2 regions of the Reyranella sp. genome follow, and region 1 is predicted to be linked to the other one. Evidence: predicted binding sites of a transcription regulator. Region 1 holds the regulator's gene; the other holds the start of a gene.

Evidence for each region. The regulator HrcA, encoded in region 1, represses chaperone genes, less so after heat shock. The targets are predictions, from matches to a motif close to GTTAGCACTCNCNNNNNGNGAGTGCTAAC.
Region 2: groES (co-chaperone GroES) is a predicted target of HrcA. The motif match lies at 2,515-2,543, and genes of this name have one in related genera.

What each region holds. Positions count from the first base shown of each region.
Region 1 covers NZ_OZ257242.1:1,186,278-1,190,690, forward strand. Annotated here, with positions in the region: gene ACQY8M_RS05735 (hypothetical protein) at 1-1,803, shown strand, start outside; gene hrcA (heat-inducible transcriptional repressor HrcA) at 1,835-2,920, opposite strand; gene ACQY8M_RS05745 (hypothetical protein) at 3,020-3,352, shown strand; gene rph (ribonuclease PH) at 3,421-4,140, shown strand; gene rdgB (RdgB/HAM1 family non-canonical purine NTP pyrophosphatase) at 4,140-4,413, shown strand, end outside.
Region 2 covers NZ_OZ257242.1:7,909,868-7,914,280, reverse strand. Annotated here, with positions in the region: gene ACQY8M_RS38565 (EamA family transporter) at 1-236, shown strand, start outside; gene ACQY8M_RS38560 (NAD(P)H-dependent flavin oxidoreductase) at 246-1,190, shown strand; gene ACQY8M_RS38555 (hypothetical protein) at 1,171-1,476, opposite strand; gene ACQY8M_RS38550 (hypothetical protein) at 1,592-1,906, opposite strand; gene ACQY8M_RS38545 (usg protein) at 2,037-2,303, opposite strand; gene groES (co-chaperone GroES) at 2,581-2,895, shown strand; gene groL (chaperonin GroEL) at 2,965-4,413, shown strand, end outside.

The sequences.
Region 1 (4,413 bases):
AGCTATATGACGTCTGGCGACCTCAAGCTCATGGGCCAATGGCAGTGGCTGCGCGAGTTCGTGGACATCGCGGCCGTGTTCGGCGCACAGCCGGGACATCTCATGCCAGGCAAGGCTGTCGATCTGATCGCTCATGTCCTGCAACGCGCCGTCGAGGGCGGCCACTGGATGATCAATCCGCCGACGCTGCTCATCTTGGTTCATGCTGTCCAACAGCCGATCGGCCGGCCTGAATTTGCAGCGCTCAACCTGAACCGCAGCGAGGCCACCGGTGCGGGCAACCTTCAGACCGATCGCTCGCGCGGGCGTACCGATCCACAGGAGCTGACGCCGATCGTGGCGGCACGTCGCCTGGACGAGACCTATACCTGCTTGCTGGGCGCGGTGAGAATCCATGGCGCCAGCACAGCCAAGGTAGACCTGCTGGCGGAGTGGATCGATCCCGTCGACCTGCCGGACGAACCCGCGCCGGCCCAACGGAGCTTCAAGGCGCATGCCGACGAGCTGCCGCTCACGCGGCTGCGCGAAGGATACCTCGCCGCGCCCGGCACGCCGCCGCGGCGGGTCGGGTACTACGACCCGGAGCACGACCAGATCGCCATGGTGCGCGCCGGCGACAACGCCGGGCCAGCAGCCGCCGGCGATCTTTATTTAAGGGACGCGGCACCACGCCACGAGTTGGGCGACACAAAACGTCATATTGTGCGCTACGTCGCCGTCGCGACCTCGCGCTATCGCGAGTATTTCGCCCAGGATCTCGACTTCACGCGCACCAGCGCACCGATTGTTGTGGACGTGCCGGCCTCCAGTCGGCCGCTGGCGCCCGACATCTGTTACGTCGTGCCAACTTTCGGCTGGCAGCGGCAGAGCGACACCAACATGAAGCGCAGCATCCGCTATGGCGGCGGTCTGCGCGTCTGGCTGAACAGGCCATGGTTCTCTTCAGGTACCGGCGAGCTTCTCGGCGTGGCGCTGTGGAACGGTGCCAACGGTCCACTGAACGACGCCAACCGTGACAAGTTCAAGAGCGTATTCACGCAGTGGGGCATGGACCCGATTTGGGATACGGGCCCGCTGCGGGCAGTGCCGGAAACCCGCCACTTCCCCGACGCACTGGCGTCCGACTACTACGTCTCCCTCGAGGAGGCGAGCGCCCGCATCTCGGACAGCGAGCCCGGGCGGGTCGACATCGTGGGCTTCGAGCCGCAATTCGACCGCGAGCGTAAGCTGTGGTTCGCCGATCTCACCATCGACCTCAGGGACGGGCCCACTTACGCCCCGTTCGTGCGACTGGCGCTCGTGCGCTATCAGCCGCACGCGCTGGATGATGCCCGCATATCGCGGGTGGCGCTCGCGTCGTTCGCGCAGCTGACGCCGGACCGTGTGGCGACCGTGACCGCCGACCCGCATCACCCGCGCACGCTCAGGATCGCCATCAGCGGTGTCGCGCCCAGCGGGCCACCTCCAGCCGGACCCGCAGCGGACCGGCCGGCGCGGCCCACTCACATCCAAGTGCGCGTCCAGAAGAAGCCGCCGGGCGGAAGTGAACTCGAATGGCATGACGCCCCGGCAGCCGAAGCAAGCGTGACACAGCTCTATGAGGGCCATGCGCTGTTGCAGAAAGACCTCGGCCTATGGGCCGGCGGCGTTACCTTCGTCACAGCGCCGGCTCCCGGCGCGTATCGGCTGCTGATCGAGGAGTTTGAGTATATCTCCGCAAACTATGCGGAGAACAGGCGGGCACCCGGCCGGATCATCTACGCGGAGATCATCGAACTGGATGCGGCGATGGTGCAAGGATAGAGCCTGAGCGAGCGCGTGAGCGGCGGCGTTCTCAGCCAACCATCCGTCCGATCGTCCGCGCCGTGTAGTCGACCAGCGGGATGATGCGGGCGTAGTTCAGCCGCGTCGGGCCGATCACGCCGATGGCGCCCAGGATGCGCTCCTGCGAATCGCGGAACGGTGCCACCACCATCGAGCAGCCGGTGTTGGAGAACAGCGGATTGTCGGCGCCGATGAAGATCTGCACGCCGGCGGCGCTGTTGGCGAGCTCGAGCAGGCGGGCGAAGCTCTCGCCGCGTTCCAGCGCATCGAACAGCAGGCGCACCCGCTCGAGGTCGCCGATCGCGGTGATGTCCTCCAGCAGGCGCGCCTGGCCGCGCACGATCAGCGCGCCGCCCGGCTCGCCCGCCCAGGTCGCGAGGCCGGATTCGATCACCCGGGCGGTGAGGTCGTTGAGCTCGGCGCGCTTCAGCTTGATGTCTTCGAGGATCAGCCTGCGCGCATCCTCGAAGGTGCGGCCGGAGAGCCGCGCATTGAGGTAGTTGCTCGCTTCGGTCAGCGCCGAGGCGGGCATGCCGATCGGCGTGTCGATCAGCCGGTTCTCGACCTGGCCCGACTGGGTGACCGTCACGACCAGCGCCCGGCCCGGTCCCAGGTTCACGAACTCGATGTGCTTCAGAGGCTGCTCGGTCTTGGGCGCCATGACCACGCTGGCGCAGCGCGACAGGCCCGACAGCAGGCTGGTCGCCTGCTCGAGCGCTTCATTCATGCTGCGGCCGGCGGCCGTGCAGCGCGCCTCGATGCTCTCGCGCTCCTGGTCAGAAATATTTCCGACTTCGAGCAGGCCGTTGACGAACAGCCGCAGCCCGGCATTGGTCGGCAGCCGGCCGGCCGAGGTATGCGGCGCGTAAAGCAGCCCGGCATCCTGCAGGTCGGCCATGATGTTGCGGATCGTGGCCGGGGACAGCGTCTCGGTGATCTTGCGCGTGAGCGCGCGCGATCCGACGGGCTCGCCGGTTTCAACGTAGCTTTCCACGACCAGGCGCAGAACCTCGCGCGCCCGATCGTTCAAGGCGGCGATCGGCGTTACGGCCTGACGCTGACCCGAGGACGAATCCGGCAGAGTCGCTATGGGCATCCCGAATCGATGAAGAGCCATGACAAAACCTAGGTACTGCAGCCTTCGCGGTCAACGCGTCACTGGGCCGTAAACGGATGGCTATAGTATGTTTATCGCGTGTTCCGGGGCTATCGATTTGAACATCCGAGGGATGAGACCGTCGTCGAGGTCGGCGGCTGGTCATACCTTTGGGCGGGCCTGTTCGGCGCCTTCTACCTCTGGCGGCATGGCTTTGGACGACTGTTTCCGAAGGCCTTTGCAATCAATCTCGGTTATCTGCTTTTCTTCGTCGGCGTGTGGGCGGTGACATCCTGGGTGGTGCCGCTCAGGATTCAGGCCGCCATCCTGCTGGCGATGATCCCTACTTTGATCATCGCCCAGGGCGCCACGATGCTCCGGATGCTCAAGGGCGCCTATCGCCACCGCGGCTGGATGGTACGGCAGGGCTGACCGGCCCGCGCTTGTCCCCCGCGGCCGACTTGGCCATAAGCGCCTGTCCCGACCCCAGGAGACAGATCATGCGCCCTTCCGGCCGCGCCCCCGACCAGCTTCGCAAGATTTCCCTAGAGCCCGGCTACTCGCGCCACGCCGAGGGCTCCTGCCTGGTGAAGTTCGGCGATACCCACGTGCTGTGCACCGCCTCGGTCGACGAGCGGGTGCCGCCGTGGATGCGCAACACCAACCGCGGCTGGGTGACGGCGGAGTACGGCATGCTGCCGCGCTCGACCCATACCCGCAGCGACCGCGAGGCCGCGCGCGGCAAGCAGTCCGGCCGCACGCAGGAGATCCAGCGGCTGATCGGCCGCTCGATGCGCGCCGTCGTGAGCCTGCCCGCCATGGGCGAGCGCCAGATCAACATCGACTGCGACGTGCTGCAGGCCGACGGCGGCACGCGCACCGCCGCCATCACCGGCTCCTGGGTCGCCCTGCATTTCGCCTTCGAATGGCTGATCAAGGAAGGAAAACTCACCGCCAACCCGATCACCGGCCAGGTTGCCGCCGTGTCGTGCGGCCTGTGGCAGGGCACGGCCGTGCTCGACCTCGACTACCCCGAGGACTCGAAGGCCGACGCCGACGCCAATTTCGTGCTGACCGGCACCGGCGGCATCGTCGAGGTCCAGGGCACGGCGGAGAAGGAGCCGTTCAGCGAGGCGCAGTTCGTCGAGTTGATGGAGCTTGCCAAGAAGGGCGTTGTCGAACTGACGCGGCTGCAGCGGCTGGCGATCGGAAAAGCCTGATGCCGCGTCGCTTCGTCCTGCCGAAGCTGGTCGTGGCGACGCACAATCGCGGCAAGGCCGACGAGATCCACACCATGCTGTCCGGCTTCGGGGTGGAAATCGTCTCGGCCGCCGAACTCGGCCTGCCGGCGCCCCCGGAGACAGGCACGACATTCGAGAGCAACGCCACGATCAAGGCGCTGGCCGCGACGCGTGCCACCAGGCTGCCGGTGCTGGCCGACGATTCCGGCCTCAGCGTGCATGCGCTCGACGGCCAGCCCGGCGTCTATACCG
Region 2 (4,413 bases), 1.4 Mb from region 1:
GCCGCCACGCCGCGACCGGTGTGCTGGCGGGCATCCTCTCGGTGATCGGCTTCCTGGCCTATCTCGCGGCTGCCAGGAGCCTGCCATTGGGGCCGATCACGGCGCTGCGCGAGACCAGCGTGATCTTCGGCGCGGTCATCGGCACGCTGGTGTTGAAGGAAGGCTTCGGCCTGCGCCGGATCACGGCTGCGTCGATGGTCGTCGCCGGCATCGGGCTTCTCGCCGTCTTGAGGTAAGCTCCGACCATGCCACTGCCTGTTGCTCTCAAGAACCGCCTGAAGCTGCCGCTGATCGCGGCGCCGATGTTTTTGGTCTCCGGCCCGGCACTGGTCAAAGCCGCGTGCCGTGCCGGCGTGATCGGCTCCTTCCCGACCGCCAACTGCCGCAGCGTCGAGGAACTCGATGCGTGGCTGGCCGACATCAAGGCCGCGACCGGAGGCGCGGCGCCTTTCTGCCCGAACCTGATCGTGCATCGCTCCAACCCGCGCGTGGCGGACGATCTCGCCGCCGTGCTGCGTGCGAAGGCGGAGATCGTGATCACTTCGGTAGGCTCGCCCGAGCCGGTGATGAAGCCGTTGAAGGACGCGGGCTGCCTGGTGCTGGCCGACGTCGCCTCGGTGCGTCATGCACAGAAGGCGGTTGCGGCGGGCGTCGACGGGCTGGTGCTGCTGACGGCCGGCGCGGGCGGCCAGACCGGCTGGGTCAATCCCTTTGCCTTCGTCCGTGCGGTCCGCCAGTTCTGGGACGGCATCGTGGTGATGGCGGGCGGCATGTCCGACGGCCATGCCATCGCTGCGGCCGAGACGCTGGGTTGCGACCTCGCCTACATGGGCACCAAGTTCATCGCTACGCGCGAGAGCCTGGCGAAGGACGAGTACAAGCAGATGCTGGTGAAGAGCCGGCTCGACGACGTGCTGCTGACCCGCGCCTTCACCGGCCTGGAAACCAACATGCTGCGCCCGTCGATCGCCGCCGCGGGGCTCGATCCCGACAACCTGCCGCAACGTGGCGCGATCGATATCGCCAAGGACATCAACGCCGCGGAACGAGACAGGCCGAACGCCAAGCGCTGGAAGGACATCTGGAGCGCCGGCCACTCGGTCTCGGGCGTCGCCGACATCCCGTCGGTCGCCGAACTGGTCGAGCGGACGGCGACCGAATACCAGGCGGCTAGTGCTTACCGTTCCTGAGTTTCGCGACCTGTCCCACGATCGCCGAGGCACTGGTCACCAGGACGGGCATGCGATGACTGAAGTCGGTCGGCGTCTTCATGACGTCGGCGACGGCGTTCAGCCGGCTGGTCGCGCTACGCAGGGCCGTCAAGGTGCCGCGAAGCGCGGCCCCGTCATGGCTGGCGCAAGGCGTGGCCCCTTCCAGCCGGTCCTTGATTTCCTCGAGCGTGTCGAGTGAAGCGCTTTCCCAGTCCAGCTCGGCTGCCCGCAGCAGGACCCGATTGATGCAGGCGAGAGCCGCCATGCGCTCGCCTTCGATTTTGCCATGACTTAGGTCGAGTAAGAGACTTCGAGATGAATGCATGTCGCCCCCCGGCTTGTTGCGGGAGGACACTCGCATGCATCGCGTTATTCGAGCGTTAGTCGGCCGTGAGGCGGTCGGCGACAGAAGAACGGGTGATGCGTTTGACGTTCGCAAGGTTGATGTACTTCGTCCAGAGTTCTCGCTCGCGCTTCAAGAAGGCCTCGGCCCTGGCGATCTCCCAGTCGCGCGGCGGCGTGGTGATGCCGATCTCAAGCGGGCGCTTGTGCACCTCGGGCTTGTGCAGCGCCTCCATCCCCCAGCCGGGGAGCTTGCGCTGGATCTCGACCGGCACTTGCCTGCGCACCGTGAAGGACAGAAGGGTGATCGCCTCTGTTTCGGGATATTGCGGCGCGCGTCGGGAGGACGTCATGCCGAGGGCGCGGACTTGGCCCGCGCGCACGTAGGTCCCGCCGATGACGATATCGCAGGGCGCTCAGAAAGGGGGAGGGCGATTCTCCGGTTCATGCCGCCAGCGAAAACCGCCCGCCTGCGCCCGCCCGTCAATGCAGGTGATAAAGTCCTGATGCGAAACCGAATTCTGCCGGCTTGATGAGCTGGGTGCTCGCCACGCGGACACGGTGCAGCTTGCCGTCGAGGTTGGTCTCCCAGAATTCGAGGAACTTGGTCAGGTTGGGGAAGCGGGGGGCCTTGTCCAGGTTCTGCCAGACATAGCTTTGCAGAACGTGCTTATGGTCGGGCATCCAGTACAGAATTTCAGCGGTGGTGATGCGGTAATCGTTGAGCTGAGCCACGAAGCTGCGGTCCATCAAGTCGCTCCTTGACACGTTACACGTAACGAAATAGTCACGCGCCTTTAACGAAAAGTCAGCAAAAATCGTTCCATATCAATGGATTAGCAGCCATCTCGCATGATTGCTGCTAATGCGAAGGGGTTCTTCGCACCTGCACAGCCAGATGAGGGAACCTTTCAGCGTTTGCCTTGACTCGACCTGCGCACAATCCTAAATCCCCTGCGCCTTTGGCACTCATCGCAGGAGAGTGCTGACAGGCATAGGCACACCGAGGGATTTAGGAGGCTACAGCATGAAGTTCCGTCCGCTTCACGACCGAGTCGTGGTCAAGCGCGTCGAGGAAGAAGGCAAGACCAAGGGCGGCATCATCATTCCGGACACCGCCAAGGAAAAGCCGATGGAAGGCGAAGTCGTGGCCGTTGGCCCGGGCGCCCGTGACGAGAAGGGCGCGCTCGTGCCGCTCGACGTCAAGGCTGGCGACCGCATCCTGTTCGGCAAGTGGTCGGGCACCGAGGTCAAGCTCGACGGCATCGAGTACCTGATCATGAAGGAAAGCGACATCATGGGGATCGTCGAAGGTTCCCCCGCCATGAAGAAGGCGGCCTGAGCACTTCCTGAAGTGCGCGAGCGCTTCCGATCCGACCAATCCAGACATATCCAAAGAGGAATTTGAACAATGGCAGCCAAGGAAGTCCGTTTTAGCGGCGATGCCCGCCAGCGCATGCTGCGCGGCGTCGACATTCTCGCCGACGCGGTGAAGGTCACGCTCGGCCCGAAGGGTCGTAACGTCGTTCTCGACAAGAGCTTCGGCGCTCCGCGCATCACCAAGGACGGCGTCACCGTCGCCAAGGAGATCGAGCTCGCCGACAAGTTCGAGAACATGGGCGCCCAAATGGTGCGCGAAGTGGCCTCGAAGACCAACGACATCGCCGGCGACGGCACGACGACGGCGACCGTTCTCGCCCAGGCGATCGTGCGCGAGGGCGTGAAGTCGGTCGCGGCCGGCATGAACCCGATGGACCTCAAGCGCGGCATCGACCTGGCGGTCGAGGCGGCGGTGAACGACATCAAGGCGCGCGCCAAGAAGATCACCGGCACCGACGAAGTGGCCCAGGTCGGCACCATCTCGGCCAACGGCGACAAGTCGATTGGCAAGATGATCGCCGAAGCGATGAAGCGTGTCGGCAACGAGGGCGTGATCACGGTGGAAGAGGCCAAGAGCCTCGACACCGAGCTCGACGTCGTCGAGGGCATGCAGTTCGACCGCGGCTATCTCTCGCCGTACTTCATCACCAACGCCGACAAGATGATCGCCGAGCTCGACTCGCCGTACATCCTGCTGTTCGAGAAGAAGCTCTCGGGCCTGCAGGCGATGCTGCCGGTGCTCGAGGCGGTCGTGCAGTCGGGCAAGCCGCTGCTGATCGTGGCCGAGGACGTCGAGGGCGAGGCGCTGGCCACCCTGGTCGTCAACAAGCTGCGCGGCGGTCTCAAGATCGCTGCCGTCAAGGCGCCGGGCTTCGGTGATCGCCGCAAGGCGATGCTCGAGGACATGGCGATCCTGACCGGCGGTCAGCTGATCTCCGAGGACCTCGGCATCAAGCTCGAGAACGTCACGCTCGACATGCTCGGCAAGGCCAAGAAGGTCATCGTCGAGAAGGAAAACACCACGATCGTCGACGGCTCGGGCAAGAAGGCGGATCTCGAAGGCCGCATCAGCCAGATCCGCGCCCAGATCGAGGAGACCACCTCGGACTACGACCGTGAGAAGCTCCAGGAGCGCCTGGCCAAGCTCGCGGGCGGTGTCGCCATCATCAAGGTGGGCGGCGCGACCGAAGTCGAGGTCAAGGAGAAGAAGGACCGCGTTGACGACGCCATGCACGCCACCAAGGCGGCGGTCGAAGAGGGTGTCGTCGCCGGCGGCGGCGCTGCTCTCCTCTACGCGATCCGTGCCCTCGACAAGCTGCGGACGGCCAATGACGACCAGAAGGTCGGCGTCGAGATCGTGCGCCGCGCACTGCAGTCGCCGGTCCGCCAGATCGCCGAGAACGCCGGCTTCGACGGCGCGGTGGTCGCGGGCAAGATGCTCGACCAGAAGGATCCCAACTTCGGCTTCGACGCCCAGAAG